DNA from 2 places in the Stenotrophomonas sp. 71799_Sma genome. Region 1 is predicted to be linked to the other one. Evidence: riboswitches for the same ligand, from Rfam matches in the RefSeq annotation. Region 1 holds a riboswitch; the other holds the start of a gene.
The links. Region 1 has a riboswitch for cobalamin ahead of ACZK4Z_RS01235 (epoxyqueuosine reductase QueH). Riboswitches for the same ligand answer to the same signal wherever they lie in the genome.
Positions count from the first base shown of each region.

Region 1 (7,848 bases):
GCCAGGTCTTGAAGGCTTCCTTGGCGGCGGCGACGGCGGCGTCCACTTCGCCGGTGGTGGCGAACGGCACCTTGGCCAGCACGTCCTGGGTGGCCGGATTGATCACGTCCTGCCAGTGGGAGGTGGCCGATTCAACGAACTGGCCATCGATCAGCATGCGGATACGGGGCGCTGCAACAGTCATGACGACAATCCCACAGGGTGCGAAAGATGCTTGGCATTATTCACAGCACCCACCTCGATTTCCGGGCTGAATCCGCTTAATCTGGCCAACACGCCAGACGATTCATGTTAATTCTGTGAATTATTCAGCTCCCCAGCGACAACTTGGCCTGCGCCTGCTGCGGCTGCGCGAGCAGCGCGGCTACAGCCAGGCGGATCTGGCACGGGCGCTGGGGCTGTCGGCCAGCTACCTGAACCAGATCGAGCGCAACAAGCGCCCACTGACGCCGGCCGTGCAGAAGAAGCTGGGCGAGGTGTTGGGCGATGTTTCCGCCCTGTTCGACGACGATGAGCCCGCCGCGCTGCAGGAAGCGCTGGGCGAGACCCTGCGCGACCTTGGCCTGGCCGAGGTCAGCGCCACCGAACTGCGCGCGCTGGCCGGCAACCTGCCGCAGGTCAGCCGCGCGCTGCTGGACCTGCACCGCCGCCACCTGGCGCTGCGCGAGCATGCCGCCGCGCTGGAATTCCAGCTGGGCGAGCCCGGCGCCGGCAGCACCCTGCCCGCTGGCGATCAGGTGCGCGAGTTCTTCAACCGCATGCACAACCACATTCCCGAGCTGGACGAGCTGGCCGAGCAGCTGTTCGCCGAGTGGGGGCTGTCGCCCGGGCACGTGGCACCGCGGCTGCGCCAGCTGCTGGCCGACCGCCATGGCGTGCTGGTGGAAGTGGCCGCACTGCAGGCCGGGCGCGAAAAGCGGCAATACGATGCCGGTGCGCGGCGGCTGTGGCTACCCGATTACCTGGAGCCCGGACAGCAGGCGTTCCAGATGGCGGCCGAGCTGGCCCTTCATGGCTACCTGCCGCAGATCGATGCGGTGGTGGCGCGCGCAGGGTTTACCGATGAGGCACGCATCGCGCAGGCGCGGATTGGTCTCTCCAACTATTTCGCCGGCGCGCTGGTGATGCCGTACATGCGCTTCCTGCGTGCGGCCGAAGCCAGCGGCTACGACATCGAGCTGCTGGCGCATCAGTTCGGCGTCGGCTTCGAAGCGGTTTGCCACCGGCTGAGCACGCTGGCACGGCGCAGCGCACCCGGCCTGCCGTTCTTCTTCATCCGCGTGGACCGCGCCGGCAATGTGTCCAAGCGTCATTCGGCCACCGATTTCCACTTCTCGCAGGTGGGCGGCTCGTGCCCGCTGTGGATCGTCTACGAGGCGTTCAACCAGCCCGGCCGCATCCTTACCCAGACCGCGCGCATGCCCGACGGGCGCCGCCATTTCTGGCTGGCGCGGCAGGTCAGCAGCGGCCCGGTCGGCCATGGCCAACCGCGGAAGACGTTCGCGGTGGCGCTGGGCTGCGATCTGCAGCATGCCGAGCGGCTGGTGTATTCATTGGGGCTGGATGTGCAGAGCCCGGGTAATTCGGTGTCGATCGGACCGGGGTGCCGGGTGTGCCCGCGCGAGGACTGCATGCAGCGCGCATTCGCGCAGTTGCCGGGGCGGTAGGGTTGGTTCGGCAGGGCTGCGCCCTGCACCTGCTTCAATCCAAGGCAACAGCAAAAGCAACAGCGGGCTTTCCGTGGGATGGCGGGGTGGATCCGGTTGCGGGGGACGCTGCAAGTCCCCCTCCGGGGCCCGGCCCAGCCGCTGGCGGCTGTGCGTTCGGGCGCTTGCGAAGCAATGCTTCGCAAGCAAAGCGCCCTCACCCATGTAAGCTCGGTCGCCGCTTGCTCGTGTGCGCAGTCCTGCGCACACGGCAAGACCGGGGTTGGGCGTCCTGCCCAACCCGCCCGAGGCATGCCTCGGGCCCATGCGGCTCACGCCCCCGCAACCGGACCCACCCGCCTTCGACAGGTCTCCGCGAGCTGTCGAAACGGCATCCTTTGCTGCTGTGGGTAGGTGTCGACCTTGGTCGACACGGTGGATCCACGTCGTGCAGGGATGCTCTTCGATGAATGTTCGAAATATTCGATTTCGATGGGGTTCCATCCACGCATGGCGTGGATCTACTACCGGGTCAGTAGATCGGCGTCACCTTCATCTGCGGCAGCGGGCGCGGTGCGCCGTCGGTGAGGTCCGGGCCGAGGTCCTCCCAGGTACGTCCCTGCTCGACCATCAGCCCCCACAACTGCTGCGATGCCAGCCGCTTGTCTTCCGAGCCCAGCTTGTACGACGGTGGCGTCGGCTGGCCACTGGCAACCATCGAGTACGCCGCGCGGTAGGCCAGTACCTGCTGCGCCGGGTCGTCGGTGCGCGCCACTTCCAGCGTGTAGCGCTGGTAGGCCGAGGCCAGGTTGCGCCAGCGGATCCAATAGTGGTTCTCGAACGAGAACGAACAGAAGCGCGCACCGGCCAGGCTGCCCTTGTCGGCGATGCGGGTCAGCACGTCCTGCGGCATGTCCAGGTTCATGCCGCCCTCGTCGCCCTGCAGGCTCACATGCACGATGCGGTCGCGGTAGCCCGGGGCACGCGCCTGCAGCAGGTCGCGCCAGTTCTGCATGGTCGCCACCACCGCGAACAGGAAGCGGCCCAGCTCGGCGGCCGCCAACGGCGTGGCGATCGACTGGTAGGTACGCTGCCAACCGTGGCGGTTCTCGGTGGGCAGGAACACAGCATGTTCCAGCGCCTGTCGGCCACTGCTGCCGTGGCTCACGTCTTCGGCGTGCTGCGGGTAGACCAGATTGATGGCGAAGGTCGGCCAGCGCGGCAACGCGGCATCGAACAGGTGGATCGGGAAGTTGCTGCTGATGCCACCATCGGAGAACCAGCAGATGCGGAACGCGGTGATCACCGGTCCGCAGGTCTGCCCGGCACTGGTCAGCCCTTCCATGCTGTCGGCGACGTTGTGCTCCTGGTCGGCCGCAGGTGCGGTCGGTTCACAGCGACGCTCGCGGCGTGAGGGCTCATGCAACGGCACCGCGCTGATCAGCAGCGGGAAGCTCAGGCTCATGCGCGTGGCCACCAGCACCGGCAGCTTCGGGCCCTGCGGCAGGTGGTAGTACCGGCGCCCATCCACCTCCAGTGGCGGGCCGGCCTGCGTCACCAGCCACTGCACCACGCTGGCCGGAAACAGCTGCTCGAACTCCTCGCGCAGGAACCAGAACTGCGCGCCGCCCAGCGGCAGCGTGCGCGGCTCGTTGTGCGACACACAGGTGGTGATCATCTGCAGGCTGATCGCATGCGGGCTGTCCGGCTCGCCGGCATAGCGCGGCGCATCGTGCAGGTCGGCGAAGGTGAGCGGTGCATCCAGCGGCTTGCCGGACAGCTGCTGCAGGCATTCATGCAGCCACTCGGTCAACGCCGGCGTGCGTGCATCGCGGCCGAGGCCGCTGCACAGGCCCAGCAGGTTACGGCGCGCCACCCGCGCTACCCGCAGCGCGGCACCGGCCACGCCGGCACCGTACGCGCACAGCAGTGATGGCAGCAGCGTGGCGGCCACGCCGCTCCAATCGCCGCCCCACCAGCCCAGGCCGAGCAGCAGCGCCAGCGACACCAGCACCTCCAGTGGCGCAATCTCGAACACCGCGATGGCCAGGCACAGCAGCTTGTGTGGCAGGCGGGCATTGCCGGTCAGCACCACCAGCAACCGGTAGGCGGCGCGCGCCCCCCGTGCCGGCTGGAACAGGCTGTAGATGAAGCCGCGCCGCGACAGCTGCGCCGACACCGCCGACAGCCCGCCGTAGCCGGCATCGCCGGGCAGGTGCTCGCCGGCCTGCTGGCGGCGATCACCGCATGCCGCCGCGGCCGCTACGGCTGCAGCGATGGCGCCGGCCGAGGTGCCGCCGATGCTCTTGAAGCGATACTCGCGCGCCAGCGCCAGTACCGCATTGGGGTACACGATGCCGCTGGTGATGCCGCCTTTCATGACCAGATCGCAGTACTTCGCCGCCACGAGCCACCTCCCGTCTGTCGGTGCCCAGTATGGCAAGAGGCGCTCTCACAGCCTGAGAAGCGAGCCACAGCCCTGCGCTTTCATTGGCCCTTGACCATTGGCCTCGACGCGTCCACCGTTGGCACGCCGAAGGTATCCCTGCCGTGGCCTTGATGGCGGCAGGGATTTAAACGGGAATCCGGTGAAGGCGCCTCGCGCGCCCATTCCGGAGCTGCCCCGCAGCGGTGAATGGAAACGAATCCTGCCAACAGCACTGGGCTCACGCCTGGGAAGCGGCGGGTAGTAGGTGGGCTGCGGCCCGTGTCCATCAGCCCGAATACCGGCCCCGGCCGGGGGACACGACCGTCCCCTGACTCGACCTGGAATCTCCGCGGGGAGGTTGCCGGGGCCGTCGTTGTCCTGCGCGTGCAGGCGATGCGGCCGCGCGCGTCCTGTTCACGGTATCCGGCCAGCCCTGTTCACCCACGCGCTGATGCATGGGCCACCGCCGTTGCCGGCGGTCCATGCGGTACCTGACGATGACCGAGCTCCAACGCCCCACCCTGACCCTGCCCGCCGACGGCAAGCGCCTGCTGCTGCATTCGTGCTGCGCGCCCTGTTCCGGCGAAGTAATGGAGGCGATCACCGCCTCCGGGATCGACTACGCGATCTTCTTCTACAACCCCAACATCCACCCGGTGAAGGAGTACGAGCTGCGCAAGCAGGAGAATATCCGCTTCGCCGAACAGCACAACATTCCCTTCATCGACTGCGATTACGACACGGACAACTGGTTCAGCCGTGCACGCGGCATGGAGAACGAGCCCGAGCGTGGTATCCGCTGCACGATGTGCTTCGACATGCGTTTCGAGCGCACCGCGCTGTATGCGCACGAGCACGGCTACGACACCATCAGTTCGTCGCTGGGCATCTCGCGCTGGAAGAACATGGCGCAGATCAACGACTGCGGCATCCGTGCCGCGTCGCGCTATGAAGGCCTGCAGTACTGGGACTACAACTGGCGCAAGGGCGGCGGTGCCAGCCGCATGATCGAGATCAGCAAGCGCGAGCAGTTCTACCAGCAGGAATACTGCGGCTGCGTGTACTCGCTGCGCGATGCCAACCGTCACCGCCGCGAGAATGGCCGCGAACGGATCAAGATCGGCCTGCTGTACTACGGGCAGGACGCTGAGACGCCGCAGGGCGATTGACGTGTGGGCATGGGGCGGCCACGCTGGTCGCCCCTTCTGCTGTACCGGAACTGCCATGACCGCCCTGCCCGCCGATGTCGCCCTGCTGGTGATCGACCTGCAGCCGGACTTCATGCCCGGTGGCGCGCTGGCCTGCGACCAAGGCGATGCGCTGGTGGCACCGATCGCCGATCTGCTGGCACAGCGCCGCTACCGCACCGTGGTGGCAACACAGGACTGGCACCCGGCCGACCATGCCTCGTTCGCCAGCCAGCACCCCGGCCAACGCCCCTTCGAGACCATCCTGCTGCACGCGCAGCCGCAGACCCTGTGGCCGGACCACTGCGTGCAGGGCAGCGCCGGTGCCGCGCTGCATCCGGGCGTGGACTGGACCGTGGCCGACCTGATTCTGCGCAAGGGCACCCGCCAACAGGTGGATTCATACAGCGCCTTCCGCGAGAACCATGGCCCCGATGGCGAGCGCCCGGCCACCGGCCTGGCCGGCTGGCTGCACGAACGCCGCATCCGCGAAGTGCACGTGTGCGGCCTGGCCCGCGACTACTGCGTGCTGTGGAGCGCGCAGGACGCGGTGAAGTCCGGCTTCCGGGTGAAATTCCTGTGGGAGCTGACCAAGCCGGTGACCGACGCCAACGACGCGATGGTGCGTGAAGCGCTGGGCAAGGCGGGGATTTCGATCGCCTGAGGCGTGACCGCCGGGCATGGCCCGGCGCTACCGCGCACGTCGCTTATGCCGCTTGCGCGCTCCTGCCCACGACAACACAATCGATTCATCCAGCCCCCTAACTACGCCCCCCCTACAGATCGCGGGACGGCCGAACCGGGGGCTTTTCATTGGATGAAATCAGGATTCGGTAGTGCCGGCCGCTGGCCGGCAACCTCGGGATCTCTGCAGTTGCCGGCCAGCGGCCGGCACTACCGGATAGCACCCGTGGTAGCGCCGGGCCATGCCCGGCGGACGCGGGATGGGCGATTACCGGAACACGACCGTACGGTGCCCGTTGAGCAGGATGCGGTGTTCCACATGGCGGCGCACGGCGCGCGCCAGCACCAGCGATTCGGTATCGCTGCCCAGCCGCACCAGCTCGCGCGGCGCCATCGCGTGGTCCACGCGGGCCACGTCCTGTTCGATGATCGGGCCTTCGTCCAGATCCTCGGTGACGTAGTGCGCGGTGGCGCCGATGATCTTGACCCCGCGCGCGTGTGCCTGGTGGTACGGCTGCGCGCCCTTGAAGCTGGGCAGGAAGCTGTGGTGGATGTTGATCGCACGGCCGGCCAGCGCGCGGCACAGCGTGGGTGACAGGATCTGCATGTAGCGCGCCAGCACCACCAGATCGATGCGTTCGCGCTCGACCAGGTCGATGATCTGCTGCTCCTGCACCGCGCGCGTATCAGCGGTCACCGGCAGGTGGTGGAACGGCACCTGGTAGGACGCCGCCAGCGGCGCGAAGTCGGCGTGGTTGGACGCTACTGCGGCAATGTCCACCTTCAGCTGGCCGCTGTGGGCACGGAACAGCAGGTCGTTGAGGCAGTGCCCCTGCTTGCTGACCAGCACCAGCAGGCGTGCACGGCGGCGGCCATCATGCAGCTGCCAGTCCATGCCGAAGCCGGCGGCGAGCGTGGCCATGGCGGCGTGCACGGTCTCCAGCGGCAGGCCAGCATCGCGATCGAAATGCACGCGCAGGAAGAAGCGGCCGCTCTCCTCGTCGCCGAACTGCTGGGCGTCGAGAATGTTGCAGCCGTGGTCGAACAGCAGGCCGGATACGCGGTAGACGATGCCGGTACGGTCGGGGCAGGACAGGGTGAGGATGGAATCGGGGCGCATCGCCCGAGTGTAGGGCAGCAGCCTGTCCTCGGGATCGATGGTCACCGATGCAACCGACCTGCTTGGTTCAGTCCCAAGCGATACTTGGGTTTCTCCATGGCAAGCTGGTCGGTCATGAACCTGTTGCAACTGATCCGCAGCTTCACCCGCACCGCAGAGACCGGCAGCATTGCCGCAGCGGCCCGCATCCTTGGCATCAGCGCCACCGCAGTCGGCCAGAACATCAACCGGCTGGAGGCGCATCTGGGCGTACGGTTGCTGAACCGAAGTACGCGCCAGCTGGCCCTCAGCGAGGCCGGCGCGTTGTACCTGGCGCAGGTGCGCCACATCGAAGCCGACCTGGCGCGCGCGCAGGCGATGGTCACCTCCGGTGACATCGAACCGGCAGGACCGCTGCGCATCGCCAGCAGCAGCGCGTTCGGTCGCCACGTGCTTGCGCCGTTGCTGCCTTCGCTGCAGCAGCGCTACCCGCAACTGCAGCTGGAGCTGCGGCTGACCGATCGCGCCGTGCAGCACGGCCCGGAAGCGGTGGATGCCAGCATCCGCATCGGTGCACAGCTGGAGGACGGGGTCGTCGCACGGCAGCTGGCGCGCGTGCCGTTCGTGTTCTGCGCCTCGCCGGCCTACCTGAAGGCACACGGCACCCCGCAGCAACCCTCCGAGCTGAGCGGCCATCGCGGGCTGCTGCACCGCTTTCCCACCGACGGCCGGCCGCTGCGCTGGGGACTGCTGAAGGATGGCCAGCGCGTGGACGCCGCACTGCCGCCGAGCATGGTCTGCGAT
Region 1 covers NZ_CM151202.1:276,320-284,167, reverse strand. Annotated here, with positions in the region: gene ACZK4Z_RS01250 (CoA-acylating methylmalonate-semialdehyde dehydrogenase) at 1-184, opposite strand, end outside; gene ACZK4Z_RS01245 (helix-turn-helix domain-containing protein) at 300-1,667, shown strand; gene ACZK4Z_RS01240 (patatin-like phospholipase family protein) at 2,179-4,053, opposite strand; cobalamin riboswitch at 4,181-4,395, shown strand; gene ACZK4Z_RS01235 (epoxyqueuosine reductase QueH) at 4,557-5,243, shown strand; gene pncA (bifunctional nicotinamidase/pyrazinamidase) at 5,299-5,925, shown strand; gene purU (formyltetrahydrofolate deformylase) at 6,214-7,065, opposite strand; gene ACZK4Z_RS01220 (LysR family transcriptional regulator) at 7,180-7,848, shown strand, end outside.

Region 2 (7,848 bases), 270 kb from region 1:
GAGTCCCCACGTAGCTGATCTTCGTGTCGACCAAGGTCGACACCTACCAAGAGCAGGTCATGCCATCCAGACAGGTTGCGGAGACATGCCATCCAGGCAGATCGCAGAGAACTGTCGAAGGCGGGGTGGGTCCGGTTGCGCGGGCGTGAGCGCCATGGATGGCGCGACCGAGCTTACATGGACGTACTTGCAGCGTCCCCCGCAACCGGACCCACCTCGCCATCCCACGGATAGCCAGCTGTTGCTGTTGCTTCGGCTGTTGCCGTTGCATTGAGCAGGTGCAGGGCGCAGCCCTGCAAAAGAAAACTCCCTACCTCATGGCCACTGCATCTCGCCCTTGGCCACCTTCGCACTCAACTCCAGCGACGCCACGCCCGCCAGCTTCGGGTAGCGCGCCTGCATCGCCTTCACCAGTGCCGCACTGTCCTTCGCCTTTGCCGCCTCAACATCGAACGCACGGATGTAGTCCGCGGTGAAGCGCAGCGCACTGGCATCCAGCGCCGCGCCCGGCGCGTAGTGCCCCGGCACCACCACCTTCGGCTTCAGTGCCTGCAGCCGCTGCAGGGTCTGCAGCCAGTCGGCATGTGACTTCGGCGTCTGCGTATCGGCCATCCACACGTGCTCACCGGCTACCACCGGAATACCACCGACGATCGCGCGCAGCGACGGCACCCATAGCACCGTGCGGTCCGGGGTCGGGCCATCGAGGCCGATCAGCGGCAGGCGCTGGCCTTCCAGTTGCAGGGCATCGCCGTCCAGCACCTGCGGCACCACGATGCGCGCCGGCACGTCGGCACCCATCTTCGGCCCCCAGTAGGCCAGCTTGCCGGCCTGGGTCTGCTGGATGTGGGCGACGGTCTGCGCGGTGGCGACGATGCGCGCCTGCGGGAACGCGTCCTGCAGCGTGGCCAGGCCGAAGTAGTAGTCCGGATCACCGTGGCTGATGTAGATGGTGGTCAGCTGCTTGCCGCTGGCGCGGATCAGCTCGACCAGCTTGCGCGCGTCGCTGGCAGCAAACTGCGCATTGACCAGGATCGCGTCGTGGCGGCCTTCGATCAGCACCGAGGACACCGAGAACATCGCCTGCGGGCCGGGATGGAAGGTCTGCAGGTGCAGCTGGGATTTCGTGGCCGTGGCCGGCGCTGCGGCGGCCGGCGCGGCGAGCAGTGGCGCACTGGTGAAGCTGGCGGCCAGGGCGAGGGGGAGCAGCAGGGCAGCGGTACGCATGGGGCATTCCTTGTGGCGGACGGCGAGCCGGGCGTGGGCCTGGCTCACAGGTGGGTAGCGCCGGGCCATGCCCGGCGGCCTGGCATCAGTACGCCGCAGTGATGATCTGCTTCGGGTACTGGTGCGCTTCCAGCTCGGCGACGAACGCCGCGCCGTAGTCGGCGTAGCTGATGCGGCTGTGGCCGCTGGCATCAGCGAGGAAGGCCTTGGCCTGCACGCGGTACTGGCCGCGCTGTTCACCCGGGCCGATTTCGGCGGCCGGCGAGAAGAAGGTCCAGTCCAGGTCATCCACCGCCTGCAGGCGGTTGAACGCCTCACGGTGTGCCAGTGCGTACGGCTTGTAGGCGTCCGGGAAGGTGGGGGTATCGACCAGCTGCACGCCGGGTGCGACTTCGAGGCTGCCGGCGCCACCGACCACCACCAGGCGCGGTACACCGGCCTTGCGTGCGGCGGCGGCCAGCTGCGCGGCGACCTCGCCGACGCGGCCGATGTCATCGCCCGGGCGCGGGCCGTAGGCGCTGGCCAGCACGTCGTGGCCGGTGATGGCGGCAACCAGCGCGTCCTGGTCATCCAGCGAGGCGATCACGGGATGGGCACCGGCCAGCTCGGCCGGGAGGTCCTGCGCGCTGCGCACGATGACAGTGAGTTCGTGGCCGCGGGCCAGCGCGTGGCGGGCGATCTGGCGGCCGATGTTGCCGGTGGAACCAACGAGGGCGATTTTCATGGCATGACTCCGTGGGGCGGTGTGGGGTGGGAATGGGGCCACTCTAGGCTGCTGCAGTTGCTCGAAAAACAGCGTATAACGCGCTTGTTTGTTGCATGGATCGAGCATATGGACCGATTGTCCGCCATGACCGTGTTCGTCGAGGTGGCCGAGCGCGGCAGCCTCACCGCCGCCGCCGAGGTGCTGGACATGTCGCGGGCGATGGTCAGCCGCTACCTGGCCGAGGTCGAGAGCTGGCTGGGCGCACGCCTGCTGCACCGGACCACGCGCCGGGTCAGCCTGACCGGCCCCGGCGAGGCAGCGCTGGCGCGCTTCCGGCAGATGCTGGCGATCGGCGAAGAACTGCAGGGCGAGCTGGCCAGTGATGATCCCGAGCCGCACGGTACGCTGCGGGTGACCGCCAGCGTCTCATTCGGGCAGAGCCACCTGGCGCGGGCGGTGGCCGGCTTCGTCGCGCGCCATCCGGCGGCGCGCATCGAGCTGCTGCTGGTCGACCGCACGGTGAACCTGGTGGAGGAGCGGGTGGACCTGGCCGTGCGCATCGCGCGCCAGATCGATCCCAGCCTGATCGCACGGCGGCTGGCCACCTGCCGCTCGGTGCTGTGCGCGACGCCATCCTACCTGCAGGCACGTGGCACACCGACCGCCCCCGAGCACCTGGCCGCGCACAACTGCCTGACCCACCACTACGTCGGCAAGAGCCTGTGGCAGCTGCACCGCGATGGGCGTTCGCTGTCGGTGGCGGTGGGTGGCAACATCAGTGCCAACGAGGCCTCGCTGCTGCTGGAGGCGGTGCGCGCCGGTGCCGGCATCGCCATGCTGCCGACCTACCAGGTGGCGCCGCTGCTGCGCAGTGGCGAACTGATCGAACTGCTGCCCGAATTCAGCCTGGACGAACTCGGCATTCATGCCGTGTACGCGTCACGGCGCCAGCAGCCCGCTATCATGCGGCGATTCCTGGACTTCCTGGCCGAGTGCTTCGCCAGCCCGGCCTTCCAGGATCTGGATTGGCGCCCACCGGGCAAGGAGAACACATGAACCATGGACAGGCCTTGATCGACCACAACCGTGCTGCCTGGGACCGCCAGGCCAGCGAAGTGCGCGAATGGTCGCGCCCGGTGGAAAGTTCAACGATTGCCGCCGCGCGCGAAGGCCGCTGGCAGGTGCACCTGACGCCCCGCGCGTTGCCACTGGACTGGATGGGTGATGTGCGCGGCCGTCGCATCCTGTGCCTGGCCTCGGGCGGTGGCCAGCAGGCACCGGTGCTGGCCGCTGCGGGCGCTGACGTCACCGTGTTCGATCTCTCCGACGGGCAGCTGGAACAGGACCGCAGGGTCGCCGCGCGCGATGGCCTGCAGCTGCGCACCGTGCAGGGCGACATGCGCGATCTGCACGTGTTTGCCAACGACAGTTTCGATGTGGTGTTCCACCCGATCTCGAACCTGTACGTGCCTGATGTGCGCCCGGTGTGGACCGAGTGCCGCCGCGTGCTGGCACGCGATGGCATGCTGATGGCCAGCTTCTACAACCCGGTGCTGTTCGTTGGCGCGCGCGATCCGCAGCTGGATGCACAAGGCCTGATCCGGCCACAGTACGCCATTCCCTATTCGGACCTGGAAGACCTGGCGCCGGCCGAGCGCGAGGCGAAGCTGGCACGGGGTGACGCGCTGACCTTCGGCCACAGCCTGACCGAACTGATCGGTGGTCAGCTCGATGCCGGCTTCATCATCGATCGCTTCATGGAAGACTGGCAGCCGCAGCCGCGCTTCCTGATCGATCGCTATCTGCCCACCTTCCTGGCGACCCGCGCGCGCCGGATCGGCTGAGGCGGATCGGCGCAAAAACCAGCGGCGTACAATGGACGGCCCCACGTCATGCAGGTGCCGTCCCTTGTCGTATCCCTATCCGCTGGTCGTGTTCGACCTTGATGGCACGCTGGTCGACAGCGCCGCCGATATCGCCGAAGCACTGAACCGCACGCTGGAGGACATCGGTGTGGCACGCGTGCCGGAAGCCACGGTGCTGGGCTGGATCGGAGATGGTGTGCGCCGCCTGGTCGAGCAGGCCGTGCATGCCGCCGGTCGCGAAGTCGACCTGGCCGAAGTGATGCCGGTGTTCATGGTGCACTACCGTGAGTGCCTGCTGCGCAGCCCGCGCCTGTTCGATGGCGTGGCCGAAGCGCTGACGCAGCTGCGTGCGCGCAACGTGCCGCTGGCGATCTGCACCAACAAGCCCGAAGCGCTGGTGCCACCGCTGCTGCAGCACCTGGGCATCGGTGATGCGTTCGCGCTGGTGTTGGGTGGCGACTCCCTGCCGCAGCGCAAGCCCAGTGGTGAACCGCTGCGGCACGTCGCCGCGCACTTCGGGCTGCCGGTGGACGCATGCCTGATGGTGGGTGATTCGTTGACCGACTACCGCGCCGCCGAAGATGCGGGCATGCCGATCGCACTGGTGCGTTACGGCTATCCGCGTGGCCTGGACCTGGCCACCGCGCATGTGGTGGCGGTGATCGACGACCTGCGTGAGTTGCCGGGGTTGCAGGGCTGATGCAACGGACATCCCTGGTCGCCGGCCGGTAACCCGGGCTGACGAAATGGGTAGTGCCGGCCGCTGGCCGGCAATCCCGGATCGGCGCATTGGGTAGTGCCGGCCGCTGGCCGGCAACCCGGGATGCGTTGCCGAAGGTCATGGTAGTGCCGGCCAGCGGCCGGCACTGCCATGACCGTCGCGGTCACTTCGGCTGGTAACGCACGCTCAGCTGGTACTCGCGGCCCGGCTGGTTGAACCACGCCACGGTTTCATACGTGCGGTCGAATACGTTGGCGGCGCGCGCCAGCAGCGACCACGACGGCGTCAGCGCGTACTCGGCGCGCAGGTCCAGCGTGCCGTAGCCGCCAACCTTCACCGAGTTGCTGGCGTTGTCATAGCGCTTGCCCGCACCCTGCACGGTCAGGCCGGCGCGGACGTCACCGAAGCGGCGGTCGACGTCCAGGCGCGCGGTCTGCTGCGCACGGCGCGGCAGCCAGTTGTCGAACTGGGTGCTGCCATGGGTGCGGTTGCGCGGGTCGGTGTAGCTCAGCTGCGCGTTGATGTCGAAACCGGCCAACAGCACGCCACCGGTCAGCTCGGCACCGCGGATGCGCGCCTTCTCCACCTGCTGCATTTTCATCGTGGACGCATCGTAGGTGATCAGGTCATCGATGCGGGTCTCATAGACGTCCAGGCCCCAGTGCCAGCCCTGGCCCTGCTGCGAAACACCGAGGTTGGCGCTCTTGGACTTCTCCGGGTTCAACGTCGGCACGCCGCTCCACGGGTCGTACAGGTCGCTGAAGGTCGGCGCCTTGAACGCCGTGCCGTAGCTGGCATTGACGCGCAGGCCGTGCTCCAGTTCCATCGCCCAGCCCACGCTGCCGGTGGCATGGTTGCCGAACTGCTGGTTGTCGTCATTGCGCGCGCTGGCCAGCAGCTGATGGCGGCCGAAGCGACCCTGGTACTGCACGAACACACCGGTGTTGCGGCGGCTGTCGACGAGATATCCGGCGCTGCTGCCGTCCAGGTTGTCTTCGCTCCAATCCACGCCTGCACTCAGCAGCTGGCCCTCGGCCACGCCGAAGTCGCCCTGCAGCGAGGCGCTGTCACGATGGGTCTGGGCGCTGCCGAACACCCCCGGTGCGCCGAAGTTGTCCGACTCGTTGTCACTGCGGCCGACGTTGGCTGTGAAAGCCAGGCGTTCAGACGGGGTGTAGCGCACTTTGCCAGCGAGCACCTGCTGGCGGGTTTCCGAATAGTTGTAGTAACCGTCGTAGTGGTTCTTGCCGTCGGCGCGCAGTGCGCTGCCTTCCACGGTCCACTGGTCGTTGAAGCTGTAGCCGCCGCGCAGGCTCTTGGACAGGTTGCGGTAGCCGTCGCGGTCGTGCTCGTCGGCAAAGCAGCCCGCGGTGAACACCGAGGCGGAGCCGCGGCAGGCATCGATGCCGTCGGAATGCTGGTAGGCGATGTCGGCGCCGAACCAGCCGCGTTCGGTGCCACCGCCGATGCCGCCGCTGGCTTCGCGCAGGCCGTTGCTGCCACCGCCGAGCTGGAAGTGCGGAGCGAAATCGCCCTGGTTGCGGCGGGTGAAGATCTGGATCACGCCACCAATGGCGTCGGCACCGTACAGGCTGGACTGCGGGCCGCGCACGATTTCCACGCGTTCGATCTGCGCCAGTGGCAGGTCCTGGTACATGGCCAGGCCGAGGTCGGCACTGTTGATGCGCACGCCATCCACCAGCACCACGGTGTGGCCCGAGTTGGTGCCGCGCAGGAACAGCGAGCTCTGCTTGCCGAGGCCGCCGGAGTTGGTCAGGTTGATGCCGGCGCGGCCGCGCAGCAGTTCCTGCAGCGAGGTGGCCGGGCTGGATTCGATCTGCGCGCGGTCGATCACCTGGGCCGGCGCGATGCTGTCCTGCAGGGCGATCGGGGTGCGGGTGGCGGTAACCAGGATCTGGTCGAGCGCGGTGGTGTCATCGGCCGCCTGGGCCAGCGCGGGCAGGGCGGCCAGCACGGCCAGGGACAGCATTCGGGACTGCAGCTTCATGGGGGACTCCAGGTGCCACGCACGCCCGCGTGGCGAAGGGGAGGAGCCGCGAAGGCAGGCATGCGCCGACGCCGCAGCGCAGGCTGCGGTCATCCAGCGCCATGCCCACCGCATCGCGACCTGAGGCTTCCTGGCCGGTCTCCGGGCTTGCCGCCGGGTGGCGCGAGGCCACCGTCCAGGCGCCTTCCCATGCCTGCGGCACAGTGGCGTTGTTGCCTGGAACTGACGTGCTTACCGTTGCGGGGGCAGCGCCGGCCTGGCGTGGAATCACGCGTCACCGGCTTCCCGTTTCAACCTGCCGGCCGTGGCCGCAGGTCACCTGGAAGTGCGCGCAGTCTACGGCATCGCTAGCTGGTAGAGTGAGGAGCGTCGCACGCGCATCTGGTTGGAACCTGGAACATGATTGCAAAGGATCGCCTGCAGTTCCTCGATTCTCTTCGGGGTTTGGCTGCCGTCTACGTTGTGTTGTTTCACGTCCAGTCGATGCCGGCGCCGACGCTGACTGTCGCTGGTTGGTTGATGCCCGTTCTGCAGCTGGGGGCCACGGGTGTCGCACTGTTTTTCGTGATCAGCGCGTTCTCGCTGTGTTATACCCAGCCTCGTCACAGAGCCAGCGGTCGGCCGTTGCTGAGTTTCTACCTGCACCGCTTCCTGCGCATCGCACCGCTGTTCTATCTGCTGCTGGCGTTCTCGATCTTCCGCGATGGCCGGGGTAGCCATGCCGGCCATCCGTGGGCTGAAATCGTTGCGAATGCCACTTTCACGTTCAACCTGTTCCCCGGCTGGGAGCAGGGCATTGTATGGGCCAGCTGGGCGGTCGGAGTGGAGATGTTGTTCTATGCGATCTTCCCTTTGCTGTACCTGTTGGTGGATAACGGGCGTCGGGCCTGGACGCTCCTCTTGGTGCTGCTGGGGCTGGCGGCGCTGGCCGTAACCGGCGCGCTGGGTGCACGCGCGGAGGCCTCGCTGGGCGGCTATGGTTGGCTGACGCACGCGCCCGTGTTCGCGATGGGGTTGGTGGCGTTCCACGCGTACAACGCGCTCTCGCAATTGTCTCCGGCGCGGGCGCGTTGGTGGGGGAAGGCACTGAACATGGCCGGTGCCCTGTTGCTGTTGCTGGTCGTGGCGGGGATCGCAGCCGGCTGGAACGGGGCAGGACCATGGCAGGTGGCTGGCCTGGGCTATCTGGCAGTCCTGTTGGGCTGCTCGCAATGCCCGCCGCGTCTGCTCGTCAACCGGGCGACGGCGTGGCTGGGTACGGTGAGCTACTCGCTCTACCTGGGGCATCCCATTGTAATTGCCGTGCTGGGGCCGGTGCTTC
Region 2 covers NZ_CM151202.1:546,239-554,086, forward strand. Annotated here, with positions in the region: gene dinB (DNA polymerase IV) at 1-18, shown strand, start outside; gene ACZK4Z_RS02505 (MBL fold metallo-hydrolase) at 316-1,227, opposite strand; gene ACZK4Z_RS02510 (NAD(P)-dependent oxidoreductase) at 1,313-1,951, opposite strand; gene ACZK4Z_RS02515 (LysR family transcriptional regulator) at 2,060-2,989, shown strand; gene ACZK4Z_RS02520 (class I SAM-dependent methyltransferase) at 2,986-3,777, shown strand; gene gph (phosphoglycolate phosphatase) at 3,842-4,498, shown strand; gene btuB (TonB-dependent vitamin B12 receptor) at 4,683-6,527, opposite strand; cobalamin riboswitch at 6,643-6,865, opposite strand; gene ACZK4Z_RS02535 (acyltransferase family protein) at 6,927-7,848, shown strand, end outside.
Region 2: it holds a riboswitch for cobalamin, as region 1 does, so the genes downstream of both, btuB (TonB-dependent vitamin B12 receptor) here and ACZK4Z_RS01235 (epoxyqueuosine reductase QueH) in region 1, are expected to answer to the same signal.